2 regions of the Phycicoccus jejuensis genome follow, and region 2 is predicted to be linked to the other one. Evidence: riboswitches for the same ligand, from Rfam matches in the RefSeq annotation. Region 2 holds a riboswitch; the other holds the start of a gene.

Region 1 (5,754 bases), 1.9 Mb from region 2:
CATCCTTGTGGAGCGCTCCGCCTACGACGAGTTCGTATCGCTGCTCGAACCGGCCGTGCAGGGCGTCAAGGTACTCGACCCCTCTGATCGCTCCAGCGAAATGGGCCCCCTCATTTCGGCGGCACAGAAGGCCACCGTGCAGGGCTACGTCGACGACGTTGAGGTAGCTTTTTCCGGCTCGCGCCCCGACGGCCCCGGGTTTTGGTTCGCACCGACGGTCGTCTTGACGGACGATCCAAGCGAGCGCATCTGGCGCGATGAGGTGTTCGGTCCGGTCGTGGCGGTGATGCCCTTTGACGACGAGGCGCAGGCAGTTCAACTCGCCAACGACACCGAGTTTGGTTTGTCCGGGTCGATTTTCACGCGGGACGTCGGTCGGGCGCTGCGAGTATCGCGCGCCGTCGAGGCCGGAAACCTGAGCATCAACTCTCATTCGGCCGTGCGCTACTGGACACCGTTCGGCGGGTTCAAGCAATCCGGTCTGGGCCGCGAGCTCGGTCCCGACGCGCCCCACTCGTTCACTGAGGTCAAGAACGTCTTCATCAGTAACGAGTAGTTGGACCCCACCGGCGAGCGGAAGTTGGCGTTCGCCCCTCACGCAACCGTCTCCCCATTATTGGATGATCATCGAAAAGGAAGTGGAAGTCATGGCAGGACGCATCGAAGGCAAGGTCGCCGTCGTTACCGGGGGTTGCTCCGGCATCGGCCTTGCGGTCGTGCAGAGGTTCGCTGCAGAGGGCGCGAAGGTGGTCATCGGCGACGTCGACGACGTAAAGGGGCCCACGATCGCTGAGCAGGTCGGCGGCACCTACGTGCACGTGGACGTTACAGACAAGCGGCAAGTCGACGCACTGTTCAAGACGGCGTTCACCACCTACGGATCGGTGGACATCGCGTTTAACAACGCCGGGATCTCGCCGCCGGAGGACGCCTCGATCCTCGACACCGAACTGGAGGCGTGGAAGCGGGTCCAGGAGGTCAATCTGACCAGCGTTTACCTGTGCTGCAAGGCCGCGCTGCCCTACATGCTCGAGCAGAAAAGCGGCTCCATCATCAACACCGCCTCGTTCGTCGCCGTGATGGGTGCGGCTACGTCGCAGATCTCGTACTCGGCGTCGAAGGGCGGTGTGCTGTCGATGTCGCGCGAATTGGGTGTGCAATTCGCTCGCGAGGGCGTGAGAGTTAACGCGCTGTGTCCAGGACCGGTCAACACGCCCTTGCTGCAGGAACTGTTCGCAACGGACCCGGAGCGTGCCCAGCGCCGACTGGTACACGTTCCGCTCGGCCGGTTTGCTGAGCCCGCGGAGATGGCCAATGCTGTTTTGTTCTTGGCCTCCGACGAGTCAAGCTTTATCACCGCCTCTACCTTCTTGGTGGACGGCGGCATTTCAGGCGCCTACGTTACCCCTGTGTGATGCACCCGGTCATCGGCATATCTGCCGCTCGTGAAACCTCGCAATGGGGGGTGTGGGACGAAGTAGCGGACGTTCTGCCCGCAAGCTATTCGCAGTCTGTGGAACGGGCTGGCGGGGCGCCAGTGCTGCTCCCGCCGAGCGTCCCGCGGGTAGCCGCATCGGTGGTACGTCGGCTGGACGGGCTCGTGATCGCCGGGGGCCCCGACGTGCAGCCGATGAGGTACGGGGAACGGCCGCACGAGCGGACTATGGGCTGGCGCGAGGACCGTGACGCGTGGGAGCTCGCCCTCCTCGACGAAGCCGCCAGGATCAACCTGCCCGTGCTAGGCATCTGCCGAGGCATGCAACTCATGGCGGTGCACGCTGGGGGAGTGCTTGAACAGCATGTGCCTGACCGCGTCGGCTCACAGCAGCACTCGCCGGGTGGGAACTCGTACGGCGACATCGCGGTTGACATCGTTGTCGCCAGCCGACTGGCTCGAGCTATAGGGGCGCGGGGCGCCGTGAGGTGTCACCACCATCAAGCGGTCAGCGCCCATCCGGGCTTCGAACCAGTCGCCTGGGCCGCCGACGGAACCCTGGAGGCGATGGAGGACCCGCAACACCCGTTCCGGCTTGCAGTGCAATGGCACCCGGAGACCCAGGAGGACGCGGGCTTGTTCAGGGCATTGGTCGCAGCCGCGGCGGCGGCTCCTTGATCGGCGTCCTGGTCGCGGTGCGTTCACTCGTCCAGCGAACCAGCTTGACGGGCCCCACGCGCCCTCCTCGCTCCACGGCTCGGCTGGTAGACGTTCGGTGTGCGGCTCAGACGATGGACGATGCTGCGGGAGCGCCGCCCTGCCACGTGAGACCTGCGTTAAGTATTTCCGGGAGCATTAGCGAGCGATGGCACCAAGGTCGCGACTATGGTGACCGAAATGAATGACGAGTCCGCCAACGAGGCCCTGCTCCGACCGGTGCGGTCGGGCAATGTCTTTGAAGAGACCGTCAACCGGCTATTGCAGCTGGTGTGGCTTGGCGTGTACGAGCCCGGTGACGCCCTGCCGCCCGAGCGGGAACTCGCAAGTAAACTGGGAGTGGGCAGGGACACCGTCCGGCAGGCGATCAAGTCACTATCGGACGCGGAATACTTCACCACCAAGCGCGGACGGTACGGAGGGACGTTTTTCGCAGACACGGTGCCGAGGCGCCACTCGACGGTGTCGAGACGTGTGTGGACGCCAGCGGACATTGCTGACCTGCTCGGCATGCGTGAAGTCCTCGAGGTTGGGGCCATCCGGTTGGCTTCGAGGCGAACCCTGACGGCTGTGGAGCGCGACGTGCTGTGGATGCGTCTCAGTGAGGTTGAGCAGGCCGGACCGGACGATTATCGAAGGCTGGACTCTCGCCTGCACCTGACTTTTGCAGAACTGGCAGGGGTACGAACGTTGACCCCACTGTTAGCCGACAACCGTATGGCGCTCAACGAACTGCTCGATCAGATACCGCTGCTCGGCCCCAACATTGCGCACTCCAACCACCAGCACCGTGCCGCCGCGATGGCCGTGCTGACAGGCGACGAGTCAGGCGCAGCCGGAGCAATGCAAGAACACCTGTCGGGGACGGCGGCCCTTCTCCATGGGTTCCTGGACGGGGCGCCGACGCGCCAGGGCAACGAGGATCGCGACGCGACCGATCTTGTTGAGACCGGTCCCCATGGGCCGCCCGGGCTCCCCTCCTAACGCACCCTGTCGACGTGTCCTTACAGCTTGACCCACCAGGGTCGCGATACTTTCGCTGAGCTCCATCCCGTGGTCCGTTGACATCACTCGGTGCCACGACTACGTTCTAGACTTAGATAACTGAAGACTATTCGCCGCTTGAACCACAGCGGGAGAGTCCTTCCTCTACTCGAGGGGGGCGCCGAAGGAGCAACTCTCCCCGAGAATCTCTCAGGCCCCGTTACCGCTGTCGTGAGGCGAACTCTGGAAAGTCAGGACTAGTGTCCTGCACCCACGGTGCAAGTTGCCCACTCGGCAGCGAAGCTCTCAGGTTTTCCGATGACAGAGCGGGGAGGCCACCCACCAGGTGTCGCATTCGCGGCCCTAGGACCAGGAGCCTCTGCTATGACATCGTTGAGTGCAGACGACTACGACCGCGGTTTTGTTGGTCGTCACATCGGTATTGACGCCGAAAGTCGCGCCAAAATGCTCGCCGAGATCGGTTTTCCGGATCTGGACAGCTTGATCGACACGGCTGTCCCTGGGAAGATCCGCACCACCAGCGGTCTTCGTCTGCCGGAACCGGCCACGGAGGCCGAAGCGGCCGGAGAACTGGCGACCCTTGCGGGAAGCAATGTCGTTTCGGTGCCAATGATCGGTCTCGGCTATTACCCATCGCTTACCCCAGCGGTGATCCGGCGCAACGTGCTTGAGGATCCGGCCTGGTACACGGCCTACACCCCTTACCAACCCGAAGTCAGCCAAGGCCGACTTGAGGCGCTGCTGAACTTCCAGACGATGGTCGGCGATCTGACGGGTCTGCCCATGTCCAATGCCTCCCTTTTGGACGAGTCCACTGCAGTGGCGGAGGCCGTTATGGTCATGCGCCGCGGATCGACGTCAAAGTCCAGCAAGGTGCTGGTCGACACGGACACGTTGCCGCAAACCCTCGACATTCTTCGGACACGCGCCACGGCAGTTGGAGTGGAGGTCGTCGAAGTCGACGTTACCCAGCCGCTGCCGAAGGATGACTTCTTCGGCCTAGTTGTCTCCTACCCCGGCGCCTCCGGAGCGGTCCGTGACCACCGGCACCTCGTGCGCAGCGCGCAGGACCGCGGCGCCCTAGTCACCATCGCCGCCGACCTTCTGGCCCTGACCATGTTTCTCTCGCCGGGAGAGTGCGGCGCCGATATTGCGGTCGGATCAACCCAGCGCTTCGGGGTGCCGTTGTTCTACGGTGGCCCTCACGCCGGTTACATCGCGGTGCGTGACGGGCTGCAACGTCACCTTCCCGGACGATTGGTAGGTGTCTCTCGGGACAGCGACGGGAAGCCCGCGTACCGCCTGTCGCTGCAAACGCGAGAGCAGCACATCCGTCGCGACAAGGCGACCTCCAACATCTGCACCGCCCAAGTGCTGCTGGCCGTCGTAGCTTCCATGTACGCGGTCTACCACGGCCCTGTCGGGCTGAGACGAATCGCGGAACGGGTCCACGCCCATGCCAACGCCATCGAAAGCGGGCTCCGAGAAGTTGGTATACCGGTCGTACATGGCGCTTACTTCGATACCTTGCTGGTGCGCGTCCCGGGCCATGCCGACGAGGTGCTCGCGGCCGCGGCCGCTAAGGGCCTGCGGCTGCGGGGGGTGGATTCCGACCACGTCGGAGTCAGTTGCTCCGAGATCACCACCAGCTCACACGTGGACCTGGTACTTGAGGCGTTCAGCACCCTTGAGCAGGTCGACGTGATGGATCAGCGGAAACCCGATGCCATGCCCTCGACGCTGCGGCGCGAGAGTCCGTTCCTCACGCATCAGGTTTTCCACAGCTATCGTTCAGAGACCGAGATGCTGCGGTACCTACGTCGCCTTTCGGCTCGCGACTTTGCGCTGGACCGAGGCATGATTCCGCTGGGTTCATGCACTATGAAACTGAATGCGACGACCGAGATGGAGCCGATAAGCTTGCCCGGCTTCGCGAACTTGCATCCGTTCGCCCCCGCCGAGGACGCCTCCGGATACACCGAGCTTGTGCGCCAATTGGAGGGGTGGTTGGCCGAAATTACCGGTTATGCCGCGGTGTCAATTCAGCCCAACGCCGGCTCGCAGGGGGAGTTAGCGGGACTTTTGGCCATTAGGGGTTGGCACCGGGATCGCGGAGACGAGCAGCGAGATGTCTGCTTGATCCCTTCTAGCGCGCACGGGACGAATGCTGCGTCCGCGGTCTTGGCGGGGATGCGAGTCGTTGTTGTGGGTTCTCACGACGATGGCACGATCGACTTGGGGGAGCTGGAAAAAAAGTGTATTGAGCACACTGACAACCTGGCCGCCATCATGGTGACCTACCCGTCGACGCATGGTGTCTACGAGGACAGCATCACCCAGCTCTGCGACGTCGTGCACGCGCATGGGGGACAGGTGTACGTGGATGGGGCAAATCTCAACGCCCTACTTGGTATCGCCAAGCCCGGCGAGTTCGGAGGCGACGTCTCCCACCTGAACCTGCATAAGACTTTTTGCATCCCCCATGGTGGAGGTGGACCCGGGGTCGGGCCGGTCGCGGTAGCGGAACACCTAGTTCCGTATATGCCGACCCACCCCTTACATCCAGACGCCGATCGTCGCGGGAACCACGGAAGCAT
Region 2 (5,754 bases):
GCGGCTCGGCGAGGTCACCGCCGAGGCCGAGTCCGTCCGCAACCGGCTGGCCGAGGACCTCGCCGCGCACGCCGACTGCCCGTGCCGCGGCACCGAGCCGGCGCACCACCGGTCCGTGCACCGGGTGCTCGCCTCCCTCGCCCTCGAGCAGGACGCCCTCGTGGCCGCCCACCAGCGGCGGGACGAGGCGGCCGCCGCCCTCGAGGCCGCCCTCGCCGAGGCCGGGTTCGCCGCCGTCGACGAGGTGGTCGCCGCGCTCCTCCCGGTCGCCGAGACGGACCGGCTGCGCGACCTCGTCCTCGCGCACGGCCGCGACCGCGCCGCCGCCCGCACCGTGCTCGACGACCCGGACGTCGCGGTCGCCCTCGCCTCCCCCGCACCCGACCTCCCGGCCCTGGTCGAGGCCCACGGCGCCGCCCGGCGCGCCGCCCTCGCCGGCAGCGCGGCCCACGACGTCCTCGTGCGCGCCGGCCGGGCCCTGGACCGCCTGCGCCCGGCGCTGGAGGAGCAGGCCGCGCTCGTCGTGCGCCTCGCCGAGCGCCACGCGCGGGTGCGCGACCTCGCCGACACCGTCGCCGGGACCGGCGCGGACAACACCTTCCGGATGCGCCTCAGCGCGTTCGTGCTCGCCGCCCGCCTCGAGAAGGTCGCCGCCCTGGCCAACGAGCGGCTCGCCGTCATGGGCGCCGGCCGCTACCTGCTCGAGCACTCCGACGACCGCGCGGCCCGCGGGGCGCGGTCCGGGCTCGGCCTCAAGGTCCTCGACCAGTGGACCGGCCGCGTCCGCGACACCGCCACGCTGTCCGGCGGCGAGGCGTTCATGGCCTCCCTCGCCCTCGCGCTCGGCCTCGCCGACGCCGTCCGCGAGGAGGTCGGCGGCCTCGACCTCGGCACGCTGTTCGTCGACGAGGGATTCGGCAGCCTCGACGACGACAGCCTCGAGCAGGTCGTGTCGGTGCTCGACGGGCTGCGTGAGGGCGGCCGCGCCGTCGGTGTCGTCAGCCACGTCGCCGACCTGCGCTCGCGCATCACCCACCAGGTCGTCGTGACCAAGGGGGTGTCCGGGAGCGGCGTCACCGTCCGTGCCGGCGACGCCGCCCCCGCGGCCTAGGGCCTCAGTCCTCGAACGCCTCGGGCGAGGGGCACGAGCAGATGAGGTGCCGGTCGCCGTACGCGCCGTCGATGCGGCGCACCGGCGGCCAGTACTTCGCCGTGGCGTCGACGCCGTCGGGGTAGGCGGCGGTCTTCCGGTCGTACGGGTGGTCCCACTCCCCGACCAGCGAGACGGCCGTGTGCGGCGCGTGGCGCAGCACGCTGTCGGCGACGGCCACCGAGCCCGCGGCGACCTCGTCGATCTCGCGGCGGATGGCGATCATCGCGTCGCAGAAGCGGTCGATCTCCTGGAGGTCCTCGCTCTCGGTCGGCTCGACCATGAGCGTGCCCGCGACGGGGAAGGACATGGTCGGGGCGTGGAAGCCGAAGTCGACGAGGCGCTTGGCGACGTCGTCGACGGTGACGCCGGTCTCCTTCGTGATGCCGCGCAGGTCGAGGATGCACTCGTGGGCGACGAGGCCGTCGGCGCCGGAGTACAGCACCGGGTAGTGGTCGCGCAGCCGCGCGGCGACGTAGTTGGCGTTGAGGACGGCGACCTCCGTGGCGTGCCGCAGGCCCTCACCGCCCATGAGCCGGACGTAGGCCCACGAGATCGGCAGGATGCTCGCCGAGCCGTACGGCGCCGCCGCGACCGGACCGACGCCGGTCTCGGGCCCGGCCGCCGCGTCGAGGGGGTGGTTCGGCAGGTACGGCGCGAGGTGCTCACGGCACGCGACCGGGCCGACGCCGGGGCCACCGCCGCCGTGCGGGATGCAGAAGGTCTTGTGCAGGTTGAGGTGCGAGACGTCCGCGCCGAACTTGCCCGGCCGGGCGAGCCCGACGAGCGCGTTGAGGTTGGCGCCGTCGACGTAGACCTGGCCGCCGGCGTCGTGGACGAGCCCGCAGAGCTCGGTGATCGTGTCCTCGAAGACGCCGTGCGTGGAGGGGTAGGTGACCATGATCGCGGCGAGGGTGTCGCGGTGCTGCTCGATCTTGGCGCGCAGGTCGTCGAGGTCGACGTTGCCCGACACCGGGTCGGTGCCGACGACGACGACCTTCATCCCCGCCATGACCGCGCTCGCCGCGTTCGTGCCGTGGGCGCTGCTCGGGATGAGGCAGACGCGGCGCTCGTCGTCGCCGTTGGCGCGGTGGTAGGCGGCGATGGCCAGCAGGCCGGAGAGCTCGCCCTGGCTGCCCGCGTTCGGCTGCAGCGAGACCGCGTCGTACCCGGTGACCTCGCAGAGCCACTGCGAGAGCTCGTCGACGAGGCCGCGGATGCCGCGGGTCTGCTCGTGCGGTGCGAAGGGGTGCAGGTTCGCGAACTCGGGCCAGGTGACCGCGACCATCTCGGTCGTCGCGTTGAGCTTCATCGTGCAGGAGCCGAGCGGGATCATCCCGCGGTCGAGCGCGAAGTCCCGGTCGGCGAGGCGGCGCAGGTAGCGCAGCATCGCGGTCTCGGAGCGGTGCGCCGAGAAGACCGGGTGGGTGAGGTACTCGGAGGTGCGCACGAGCGCCTCGGGCCACGCCGGGGCCGCGACCTCGACCCGCTCGGGGGCCGTGGCGCCGAGCGCGCGGGCGACCTTGCCGAGCACGGTCGTGTCGGTGGTCTCGTCGACGCTCAGCCACACGGTGTCGTCGTCGTGCTGCCAGAGGTTGACCCCCTCGGCGAGGGCGGCGGCCACGACGGTGTCGGCCCGCCCCGGGACGTGCAGGGCGAGGGTGTCGAAGAACGGGACGTCCGCGACCTCCACGCCCGCGGCACGCAGCGCGTCGGCGAGGGCTACGGCGTGCGCGTGCACCCGCAGCGCGATGGCACGCAGGCCGTCGGGGCCGTGGTAGACCGCGTACATGCTCGCCATGACGGCGAGCAGCACCTGCGCGGTGCAGATGTTCGAGGTCGCCTTCTCGCGGCGGATGTGCTGCTCGCGGGTCTGGAGGGCCAGGCGGTAGGCCGGCGCGCCGTCGGCGTCGACGGAGACGCCGACGAGCCGGCCCGGCAGCGTGCGCTCGAGCCCGGCGCGCACGCTCATGTACCCGGCGTGCGGGCCACCGAAGCCCATCGGCACCCCGAAGCGCTGGGTCGTGCCGACGGCGACGTCGGCGCCCCACTCCCCCGGCGGCGTGGCGAGGGTGAGGGCGAGGAGGTCGGCGGCGGCGGTGACGAGCGCGCCGGCCTCGTGCGCGGCGTCGGCGACGGCGCGCAGGTCGTGGAGGCGGCCGTCCGCGGCCGGGTACTGGAGCAGGACGCCGAAGACGTCGCGGTCGCCGGCGGCGGCGCGCAGCGCCTCGGCCGAGGCGACCTCGGTGAGGTCGGCGACGACGACGTCGAGCCCGAGCGGCACCGCGCGGGTGCGCACGACGGCGAGCGTCTGCGGGAAGACGGCGGCGTCGACGACGAGCACGGCGTCGGCGGCGGCCTTCGACGAGCGGCGCATCAGCGTCATCGCCTCGGCCGCGGCGGTGCCCTCGTCGAGCAGCGAGGCGCCGGCGGTCGGTAGGCCCGTGAGGTCGGCGACGACGGTCTGGAAGTTGAGGAGCGCCTCGAGACGGCCCTGCGAGATCTCGGGCTGGTAGGGCGTGTACGCCGTGTACCAGGCGGGGTTCTCGAGCACGTTGCGCTGGATCACGGCGGGCGTCAGGGTGCCGTAGTAGCCGAGGCCGATGAGCGAGGGGACGACGCGGTTGCGCGCCGCGACCTCGCGCAGCTCGGCGACGACGGCGGCCTCGGAGCCGGCCGCCTCGACGTCCAGAGCGCCCTCGAAGCGGATGCCGTCCGGCACGGCGGCGGCGAGGAGGTCCTCGAGCGACTCGCGCCCGACGACCTTGAGCATCCCGGCGAGGTCGGACTCGCGGGGGCCGATGTGTCGGGCGGCGAAGGCGGGAAGGGCTGGCGTGCTCACGAAGGTCCTCCGGAGGGCAGACGATGCTGACGTCCTCCCCCTCTGTCGGGTCGGTGGACCCTCCAGAGGTGCCTGTCCCGTGCGGTCCCTTGCGCCTGAGAGGTTCTGGGGAGAATTGCCCCTTCGGCGCCCCGGCCGGCAGTGCCGGGGACTCTCCCGCACGGTGTGAGCGGCAGGGTCAACCTACCACCGGAGGCGCCGGCGGCCGGGGTGGCGGACTCAGGCGAGACGGGCGATGCGGCGGGCGCCGAGCTCGTCGCCGGGCTGGATCGCCTCGGCACCGCCCTCGGAGGCGGCCCGCTCGCTCGGCAGGTCCGAGAGCGTGCCCTCGACCTCGCGCCAGACCTTGCCGACGGCGATGCCGAACACGCCCTGGCCGCCCTGGAGCAGGTCGATGACCTCGTCGTTCGAGGTGCACTCGTAGACCGAGGCGCCGTCGCTCATGAGGGTGATGCCGGCGAGGTCGTCGACCCCACGGGCGCGCAGCACGGTGATGGCGCCACGGATCTGCTGGAGCGAGACCCCGGTGTCGAGGAGCCGCTTGACGACCTTGAGCACGAGGATGTCGCGGAAGCCGTACAGGCGCTGCGTGCCGGAGCCGCCCGCCGAGCGGACCGAGGGCTCGACGAGCCCGGTGCGCGCCCAGTAGTCGAGCTGGCGGTAGGTGATGCCGGCCGCCTTGCACGCCGTGGGGCCGCGGTAGCCGACCTCGTCGTCGAGCTGGGGCAGGTCGTCGGCGAACAGCACGCCCTGCGCGACGACGGGCGCGGGGGTGCCGCCCTGTCGCGCTTCTCCGGTGGAGCCCACGCCTACCTCCTGATGGTGCCGGCTGCTCCGGACGACGATACGCCCGGGAATGACATCGACGTCACTCTCCCGGCCACTTCTGTGACTGGTGTGACAGTAGGGGCGGCTGTGACGGCGGTCAACGACCGCAGGCCCCGTACCCTCACCGGCGTGTCGCGGTCAGGACCCCGTCTCGGTGTCGAAGTCGTCGGCGGAGACGTCCTCGAGGAAGGCCTTGAACTTCTCGACCTCGTCGTCCTCGCTCTCGGCCATCTCGACCCCGGCCTCGTCGAGGAGCGCCTCCTCGGCGACGATGTCGGCGCCGGCGCGCAGCGCGAGGGCGATGGCGTCCGAGGAGCGGGAGTCGATCGTCGTGCCGCCGGCCTCGCCGCCGCCGTCGATGTCGAGCGCGGCGTGGAACGCGCCGTCCTGGAGCGAGACGATCCGCACCCGGGTCAGCGTGTGCCCGAGGTCGTCGATGACGGTGCGCAGCAGGTCGTGGGTGAGCGGGCGCGGGGGCACGACACCCTGCTGGGCGTACGCGATCGCCGTGGCCTCCGCCGCGCCGATCCAGATCGGCAGGTAGCGGACGCCGTCGCGCTCCCGGAGCAGGACGATCGGCTGGTTGCCCGGCATCTCGACCCGCACGCCGAGGACGTCCATGAGCTTCACCCCGTCACCGTACCTCGCGACCCCGACGCCGTGCCCGGGCGCTCATCCGGAGGTGTCGAGGCCGGCACGTACGAGCGCCGTGTGGAGGGTGAGGACGAGGTGGGTGACCTCGGCGGCGGCGCGGCGCCGGTCCTCGCCGCGCAGGCCGCCGGTCACCTGCTCGACGAGCCCGACCTCGCGGTCGGCCGCGGTCCGCGCCGCGCGCAGGTGCCGGGCCTCGACGCCGAAACGGGCCAGGCCCGCGGCCGCGCGGGCGGCGCGCAGGTCCTCGCGCCCGTGCATCCCGTCGGCCCCCGGACGCAGC

What was found. A riboswitch is a leader RNA that binds a small molecule or an ion and turns the genes downstream of it on or off. The one in region 2 is predicted to bind glycine.
Region 1: linked by a shared signal. The riboswitch ahead of gcvP (aminomethyl-transferring glycine dehydrogenase) and the one ahead of gcvP (aminomethyl-transferring glycine dehydrogenase) in region 2 are both predicted to bind glycine.

The regions. Positions count from the first base shown of each region.
Region 1 covers NZ_CP085209.1:697,633-703,386, forward strand. Annotated here, with positions in the region: gene LG324_RS03180 (aldehyde dehydrogenase family protein) at 1-556, shown strand, start outside; gene LG324_RS03185 (3-oxoacyl-ACP reductase) at 648-1,415, shown strand; gene LG324_RS03190 (gamma-glutamyl-gamma-aminobutyrate hydrolase family protein) at 1,415-2,113, shown strand; gene LG324_RS03195 (FadR/GntR family transcriptional regulator) at 2,333-3,136, shown strand; glycine riboswitch at 3,276-3,372, shown strand; gene gcvP (aminomethyl-transferring glycine dehydrogenase) at 3,521-5,754, shown strand, end outside.
Region 2 covers NZ_CP085209.1:2,572,132-2,577,885, forward strand. Annotated here, with positions in the region: gene LG324_RS12215 (AAA family ATPase) at 1-1,111, shown strand, start outside; gene gcvP (aminomethyl-transferring glycine dehydrogenase) at 1,116-3,992, opposite strand; glycine riboswitch at 4,065-4,161, opposite strand; gene LG324_RS12225 (MerR family transcriptional regulator) at 4,212-4,799, opposite strand; gene LG324_RS12230 (bifunctional nuclease family protein) at 4,959-5,450, opposite strand; gene LG324_RS12235 (MerR family transcriptional regulator) at 5,493-5,754, opposite strand, start outside.